2 regions of the Cytobacillus sp. BC1816 genome follow, and region 1 is predicted to be linked to the other one. Evidence: a T-box and tRNA genes for the amino acid it is inferred to sense, from the RefSeq annotation. Region 1 holds a T-box; the other holds one or more tRNA genes.

Region 1 (4,429 bases):
CCTGATTTTCATCCATAACCATAGTATGCTCGAAGTATTGATCAATTTCTGGTTTCAGGCTAATTAGCAGGTTAAAGGCAGCTTCTTCTGCAACCTCTTTTCTTAATTCCTCGTTCACTGATAAATATTTGTTGAATAGAGATTTTTCGTAATCATTTTCAAATAAGCTGCTGTCTATATCCCCTTTGACCTCTGCTTTAGAAGCAATGTTGATAACTCGGCTAAGAGCTTCAATGCTTTCCTTGAAGCCTGCAGCATCCTTATGGGACTCCAATACTTCAGCTCTTTTTACAAGTGAAGGCACCGAACCGATTTCACTGCCTAAAACGGCTTCAATTAAGTCATAGCGAACTGTCTTCTCCTGCAGCAAATATTTGATTCTTAATTTAAAGAATGAAACTAGTTCCTGCATCAATTCACTCTTTGATTTCTTTCCAATCTTCGAATTAAGAACAGTCTCAGAAGATAATGCAATCAATTCTTCGAGTTTCAAATCCCAATTTTTTGCCAGCAGCGTCTGGATAACACCCGTTGCCTGTCTTCTTAAGGCATATGGATCCTGGGAACCGCTTGGGATAATCCCTATTGCAAAGGAAGACACAATTGTGTCGAGCTTTTCAGCAATGGAAAGCACTGCACCAGCATTACTTGCAGGCGTCTTGTCCTCTGCATTGCGCGGCATATAATGTTCATTGATTGCACGCGCCACAGCTTCTTTTTCACCTTTTTGCAGAGCGTATTTTTCCCCCATAAAGCCTTGCAGCTCTGGAAATTCATAAACCATATGTGAAACAAGGTCGAACTTGCTGATTTCAGCAGCCCGGTCTGTCACTGCCTTTGCCTCATCGCTGAAATGAAGATTTTCACTCAATTTACTTGCCAGATGGCGAACACGGTCCACCTTTTCAGCAAGAGTTCCAATTTCTTCATGATAAACAATGTTTTTAAGTTTTTCCAGTGATGCCGCGATTTCCGTTTTCTGGTCCTCCCTGTAGAAGAAAGCTGCATCAGAAAGTCTTGCCCGCAATACTTTCTCATTTCCTTTAGCCACTTTCTCCAAATGTTCATGGGATCCATTTCGGACAGTTACAAAGTAAGGAAGCAGCCTGCCCTCTTTGGACTTTACCGGAAAATAACGCTGATGCTCTTTCATGGATGTAATTAAAACCTCTTCCGGAAGCTCCAGGTATTCTTCTTCAAACTGGCCATATAATGCTGTCGGATACTCAACCAGATTGTTTACTTCTTCCAATAAATCTTCATCTACAGGGATCACCCAGTCTTTTTCTTCTTCAATTTTTTCCAATTGTGATAGAATAGCACTTTTTCTTTCCTGCGGATTAGTTATCACATATTGCGCCAGCAGGGCCTTCTCATAATCAGAAGGATTGTTAATTACAATCTCTTCGCCCAGAAACCGGTGGCCCCTTGTAAGGTTAGAAGTATGAACATTTGTAATTGCAAAAGGAATGACTTCATTTCCGAATAATGCCATAAGCCATTTGATCGGCCTGATAAAGCGCAGCTCCTGGTTTGCCCAGCGCATATTTTTCGGGAATGATAGCGAGGTGACAATCTGCTGGAGTTCCGGCAGCAGTGCTGCTGTTTCCTTACCTTTAATAAATTTGCTGACATGGGCATATTCAACCCCATTAATTTCTTTAAAGAATATATCTTCAACAGAAGCTCCCTGGCCCCGGCTGAATCCAACAGCAGCTTTAGACCATTCTCCATTATCGGTTAAGGCAATTTTTTTTGCAGGTCCTTTCGCTTCCTCATTTATGTCCTCCTGGGCGGTATCTACTCCCGTTACAAGAACAGCCAAACGGCGGGGAGAAGAGAAAGCGCTGATCTCGTCAAAAGATATTTTCTTTTCCAAAAGCCATGATTTCACTTTATCTGAAAGCTGATTCATTGAATTAGTGACAAATCTGGCAGGCATTTCTTCAAGTCCAATTTCCAGCAGAAGATCTTTCTTATTCATGAGATCCTTCCTCCTTATCCTTTAAAATTGGGAAGCCGAGTTTTTCTCTCTCTTCATAAAAAGTTTTGGCTACTTTTCTGGCCAGATTTCGGCATCGGGCGATATAGCCGGTTCTTTCTGTTACAGAAATCGCTCCCCTTGCATCAAGCAGATTAAAAGTATGAGAGCATTTTAATACGTAGTCATATGCCGGGTGTACTAGTCCCTCATCCATTTGCCGATGTGCTTCTTTTTCATAAATATTGAACAAATTGAAGAGCATTTCCTGATCTGATGTTTCAAATGTGTATTTTGAATGCTCGAACTCAGGCTGCAGGAAGATATCTCTAACCGTAAACCCGTCAGTCCATTCAAGGTCAAAGACATTTTCCTTGTCCTGAATGTAGGATGCAAGCCTTTCAATTCCGTATGTAATCTCAACCGACACAGGCTTACATTCCAATCCGCCTACCTGCTGGAAATATGTGAACTGCGTTATTTCCATACCATCAAGCCAAACTTCCCATCCTAAGCCTGCACAGCCAAGAGAAGGATTTTCCCAGTTATCTTCTACAAACCGGATATCATGTTCAAGCGGATCAATGCCCAATGCTTTTAATGAATCAAGATACAGCTCCTGAATATTATCCGGCGACGGCTTCATGATCACCTGAAATTGATGATGCTGATAAAGCCGGTTTGGATTCTCACCATAACGTCCATCGGCCGGACGGCGTGAAGGCTCCACATAAGCAACATTCCACGGTTCTGGACCAATCGCTCTTAAAAAAGTGTACGGGCTCATTGTTCCGGCCCCTTTTTCAGTGTCATAAGCCTGCATCAAGATACACCCCTGTTCAGACCAATGTTTTTGAAGTGTTAATATCATGTTTTGAATATTCATAGGACACCTCTTTCTTATTTGTATAAAGTAAAGCTTTATGAACTTAACAGCTGTCTACCCACAGTGCTTCCGTTTTTCTGTGAACATAAAAAACTCCCGTCTCTATGCCCAATGGCATAGGGACGAGAGTTTACCCGCGGTTCCACCCTATTTGCTGCGATTTTGACCGCAGCCTCTTTAGTTGTCGATAGACAATATTGCTCTGGAGCGCCCTTCCTTAACCATCCATGCCCGGCTCCCACTATCCCGGGTTCGCTTTAAATAGAAAAGGTTAAGTACTCTTCTCCTTCACAGCAATTATATTTTATTAATTTGAATCATAGCGGAATGGATTTGAATTGTCAATAATAACAAAAGCCAATGCGCTTCGATTATAAAGGAACGCATTACATTAAATCATTAAACTTAGCCATTTGATTCAGAAACTTCTTTGTCTTCAAGTTTAAGCCTGAATACTCTTCATAATAGGCAGAAATAATCTTTTTCAATTCAGCTTTGGTTTCCGGTTTGACAGAGATATTGCCGAGCCGGGACAAGTCAAAAAAATAAAACAGGCGAAGCAGCTTAATAGTCGCCTGGGACACTTTATAATGATAGGGATCCTTATCAAGGCAGCGGTGACAAATCAGACCGTTTTCCCGGATAGAAAATGCAAAATGCCCGTCAGTGCTTCCGCAGACAGAACATTGATCAAGTACTGGATATAAACCCAGGGCATTCAGCATTTTCATTTCATAAATGTTTGTGAGAATCTCCGGGTCATACCCTTCGTTTATTAAATTTAGCGTTTGATACAGCAATTCGAACAAGAATGGATTGGGCTTCTTATCCTCAATGCTTTTATCAGTCAAATCGACAATATAGCTTGCATATGCCGTCAGAAAAATATCTTCTTTAATGGACCGCATAGATGAAATCATGTCCCCCTGCTGCAGGGTACCCAATCCGCTTCCACGCTGAACTAAGAAATTCCCGTATGTAAAAAGCTGGGTGACAGCAGCAAGTCTGCTGTTCGGCTTTTTCGCTCCTCGTGCCATCACACCAACTTTTCCCCATTCACGGGTATATAAAGTAACAATCTTATTTGTTTCACTATAATTAGTTGTCCTGATGACGATGCCTTCACATTTATCAAGCAACCGTGACACCATCCCTGTCTTTCGACAAACCTATGAGATGGGAAAATCAGCTTCTGCTAGCTCTTCATCATTGCTGCCGGGTATATCCTGAGTTTCCTTTTCTAGCTCCTTGAAGAGAAGATATGTGTCAATATTTCCTGTCTGGGAAAACACTCTCCAGGTAAAATCCATCATCGAAAACCCCACCTTTCAGTTATTTCAACTAGCAATTTCTTTATCCCAATACATTTATCTATATCATAGCCTGTCTTTGTAAAATCATGAGACGAAAATATTGTCAATCACCTGTATGCATATAAATCAGAAATGAATAATAATGTAATTAGGGCTGGGTTTAGTACTCATCTTCACGGAAGCCAAAGTCGCGGAGCTGAGTCATTTTATTGCGCCAGTCTTTTTGAACTTTGACCCATAGCTCCAGAA
Region 2 (4,429 bases), 2.5 Mb from region 1:
AATTCCACCATTATTTATGGAGAAAAGGCAATTTTGAGATTAGAGGATGATCCGGTGCATTCTCTCATTGTTCAGTATGCAAACGGTGATACAGTGAAGTACGAACTCGGCGGGATTCAGACAAATGAAGAAGGAGGACAAAAGAATTCAGGCGTCATTGATCATTTTCTTGAAAGTATCTTAAATGAACAGGAGCCTGCGATTCCTGGTTCTGAGGGAATGAAGTCGCTCCAGGTGATACTTGCTGCGCTGGAGGCAAGCGAAACAAAGCAGATTGTCAGAATTAATTGAGGTGCATCAATGAAGAAACTTCGGATCGGAATTATCGGTGCTGGCGGAATAGCCCAGTCCAGGCATATTCCCGTTTTATTAAAATTATCGGATAATGCATCCATAACAGCTATTTGCGATGTGAATGCGGATACTGCACAATTGGCTGCAAAGAAGTTTGGAATTAACAGCGTTTTCACAGATTATAAAGAAGTGTTCAGTGAAACAGATGCTGTAGTTATTTGTACACCGAATAAGTTTCATGCTGAGATTACGGCTGCTGCACTGGAGGCTGGGCTGCATGTTTTGTGTGAGAAGCCGATGGCCATGACAGCAGAAGAATGCAGGAAAATGATAGAAGCCAGAGACAGGTCTGGAAAGGTTTTGGCCATTGCCTACCACTACCGGTTTATGAAAGAGGCTCAAGCTGCCAAAAAACTCATTTCAGAAGATGAAATTGGTCTTCCATTTGCAGCCAGGGCACGGGCGATGAGAAGAAGAAAGGTGCCGGGATGGGGTGTTTTCACCAATAAGGAACTTCAGGGCGGAGGGAGTTTGATTGATTATGGATGCCACTTGCTTGACCTCTCGCTTTGGCTTCTGGGAAACCCGGAGGAAACCGAGGTTTCCGGTACAGCTTATAATACATTGAGCAGAATGCCTGAGCAGGTGAATCTATGGGGAAGTTTTGACCATCAATCCTTTAATGTCGATGACCATGTGACAGCTTATATAAAATTTGCCAATGGAGCATCCCTGCTTTTTGAAACCTCATGGTCAGCCAATATCGAACAGGATGAAGAAAGTCTCAGCCTTTCAGGGCAGGATGGAGGAATTGATTTATTCCCATTCAGCTTGAACCAATCCAAACATGGAATGCTGCTTAATACACACTCAGAATGGCTGCCAGGGGAGGATGACTATGCTTTGGCTCAGGCGCGAAACTTTATTGACAGCTGTTTGGGGAGAGAAGCATTTATAGTAGACGCAGAAGAAGCACTGCAGACAACCAGAATTATTGATGCAATTTATAAAAGCAGTGAAATGGGCAGAAGAGAATAGAAGCCTGGAGGGGATTTTAATGAAGCTTGGTGTGTTTACCGTTTTATTTGCTGAGAAAAAATTTGAAGAAATGCTTGATCATGTGAAAGCTGCAGGGCTTAAGGCTATTGAAATCGGAACCGGAGCATATCCCGGAAACGCGCACTGCAGTTTGCACGAGCTTTTAGAAAGTAAAGAACTCAGGGATGATTACCTGAACAAGGTTTTATCAAGAGGTCTTGAAATCAGCGCATTTAGCTGCCATGGCAATCCGATTTCACCTGATAGCGCATTTGCAGAGGAATCGGACCGCGTTTTATATGACACAATTAAGTTAGCCAGCTTAATGAATGTTCCGGTTGTTAACTGTTTTTCCGGCACTGCAGGTGATGGGGAAGGGGCCAAGCATCCAAATTGGCCGGTTGCTCCATGGCCGAATGAGTATGGAGAAGTGCTGAAATGGCAATGGGAGGAGAAACTCATTCCTTACTGGAAGAAAGCCGGGCAATTTGCAAAAGATCATAATGTGAAAATTGGTCTTGAACTCCATGGCGGATTCCTTGTGCATACTCCTTATACCCTTCTGAAATTAAGGGAAGAAACCTGTGACGCCATTGGAGCCAATCTGGATCCAAGCCATTTATGGTGGCAGGGAATCGACCCTGTTGCAGCAATAAAGATTCTGGGGAAAGAAAATGCCATTCATCATTTTCATGCAAAAGATACCTATATTGACCAGGAAAATGTTAATATGTACGGTTTAACGGATATGCAGCCGTATGGAAATGTTCAGACCAGAGCTTGGACATTCAGGTCAGTCGGGTGCGGACACGGCCTGCAGGAATGGTCGGATATGATGAGCGCTTTACGGACATTCGGGTATGATTATGTTGTCAGCATTGAGCATGAAGATCCGCTTATGTCTATAGAAGAAGGATTTACAAGGGCAGTCAGGAACCTTAAATCGATCTTAATCGAAGAGCAGCCTTCAGAAATGTGGTGGGTGTAAACAACTTTAGCAGGGGAGGATTATAAATCCTTTCCTGTATTTTCGACAAATTTCTCAAAAAAAGGTTGACCATTGTGGCTGAATTTAGTATTATTAAATAGTTGATTCGACACAATGTTTATTTTGCTGTTGATAAAAATCGACAAAGGATCTAGGAATAATTTCATTAATGATTAAATATAAATACACAAATGCGGGTGTAGTTTAGTGGTAAAACCTCAGCCACGAGCAACACATCCATGAATCATCTCCGAGTTGCCTCGACGCATAGGCTTCTTGAAAAAGCTTTTAGAGGAAGAGGCATGCAAGAACGGGAAAAAAATCAGTAGTCAGTAACTTCATACAAATGCGGGTGTAGTTTAGTGGTAAAACCTCAGCCTTCCAAGCTGATGATGAGGGTTCGATTCCCTTCACCCGCTCCATACATAGCCAACGCAGTGTTTCGTTCAAAAAGAACGAGGTATTGCGTTTTTTCATTTTCTTTGGCTATTATGCAAAAAGATCGGGCGGCATCCGCAGATCCCGCTCGACTTTTAATAAACTTTTTTAACATCCAATTACCTTAAAGTTTTCTTCTCCTCCATGCACTTGCGTGTACATGTTCATTAAGGACTCAACCATTTTTTCAGCCTTTGCCATTTCCAGAGAAGGGCGCAAATAAACGATCTGAACGGCATTTTTAGTCTGTTCCGTCACCGCTGTCCTTTCAGAGTCGACAAACGGACTGCCAAATGGCCCTGACGCATCTTCGCTAATAATTAAATTGGATAGCGAGTTGGGTCTCCCGTTTAAACCGTTATATTCTTCTCCTTCTTTGCCTAACCTGATAGTCACATTGCCTGAAAGCATATCGGCATCATACACGCCAATCGGTATTTGATATTCGAGGGAAAAGAAGTTGTTAATATCTATGGAGCTGTTGACCGGCTGCAGATAATTTTGCTTTTTAATTCTCCTGTATAGTGCTTCTGCAGAGTGGCGGTACCGATTTGGATCCTTGCCTGCTGTTTTGAAAATCTGTCTCCATTCTTTGATCCCTTCAAATTCTGTAACATTCTTGTCCTCTAAGTCAAAATAAATTGATTCCTGAAATAACTGGAGTCTGCCCTTTACCATTTGAGGAGATTGTCCGACTTCTATATTTTTATATGTAATGAATCCAATTTTAAATTGGGGAAATAACCTGCACAACTCGGGAGCAATCGTAATTTCCAAGCTTTCCACCTCCAAAATTACTTTAAAATAGTTTATCATAATAATCGGTGATTCAAAAAATTAAAGGCTTTCATATAAATGTAATTTTCATGAAAGGAGGTTATACAATGAATTTTGCCCAATTCAAGCAGGAAGTGATTGAATACAGCAAAACAATTGGTATAGATAAAATCGGTTTTACAGCAGCCGGCACTTTTGATGAGATGAAAAATAGACTGATTCGTCAGCAGGAACTTCAATATCAATCAGGATTTGAAGAGCCTGATATTGAGAAGAGAGTGAATCCGGGCCTGCTATTGGACAAGCCCAAATCCATTATCTCAATAGCTGTTGCTTACCCTTCCAAAATGAAGGTCAGAGTTGTCAGCAAAAGAGGTGAACGAAGAGGAATTTTCTGCCGCGCTTCATGGGGGAAAGACTATCATCATATCTTGAGGGAACGTCTGCAGAAACTTGAGGGATTCATTCAGTCAAGAATCCCTGAGGCGATATGCAAATCCATGGTGGATACAGGTGAGCTTGTGGATCGGGCCGTAGCGCAGCGTGCCGGAATTGGCTGGAGCGGAAAGAACTGTTCTATCATCACACCTGAATTCGGATCTTATGTCTATCTTGGAGAAATGATAACGAATCTGCCATTTGAGCCGGATAAACCAATGGAAGACAGATGCGGCAGCTGCAATAAATGTGTAGACGTCTGTCCTACTGGTGCTTTAATTCAGGGAGGTCAGCTTGATGCACAGAAGTGCATCGCGTTTCTGACGCAGACAAAAGGCTTTCTTCCAGAGCCATATAGAGAAAAACTGGGGAACAGACTTTATGGGTGCGATACCTGTCAAACCGTATGCCCTGAAAATAAAGGCAAGGATTTTCATCTGCACGAAGAGATGGAGC

The links. The T-box of region 1 lies ahead of glyQ (glycine--tRNA ligase subunit alpha). A T-box ahead of a tRNA ligase gene usually reads a tRNA of that ligase, here a tRNA-Gly.
Region 2: it has a tRNA-Gly gene. The T-box ahead of glyQ (glycine--tRNA ligase subunit alpha) is inferred to sense a tRNA for this amino acid. The anticodon was not compared.

The regions. Positions count from the first base shown of each region.
Region 1 is NZ_CP195611.1:4,048,802-4,053,230, forward strand. Features, by position in the region: gene glyS (glycine--tRNA ligase subunit beta) at 1-1,984, opposite strand, end outside; gene glyQ (glycine--tRNA ligase subunit alpha) at 1,977-2,867, opposite strand; T-box leader at 2,983-3,168, opposite strand; gene recO (DNA repair protein RecO) at 3,254-4,006, opposite strand; gene ACR42H_RS20675 (YqzL family protein) at 4,037-4,180, opposite strand; gene era (GTPase Era) at 4,341-4,429, opposite strand, start outside.
Region 2 is NZ_CP195611.1:1,183,925-1,188,353, forward strand. Features, by position in the region: gene ACR42H_RS06320 (Gfo/Idh/MocA family protein) at 1-291, shown strand, start outside; gene ACR42H_RS06325 (Gfo/Idh/MocA family protein) at 301-1,332, shown strand; gene ACR42H_RS06330 (sugar phosphate isomerase/epimerase family protein) at 1,352-2,320, shown strand; tRNA gene ACR42H_RS06335 (tRNA-Gly) at 2,669-2,742, shown strand; gene ACR42H_RS06340 (B3/B4 domain-containing protein) at 2,867-3,535, opposite strand; gene queG (tRNA epoxyqueuosine(34) reductase QueG) at 3,643-4,429, shown strand, end outside.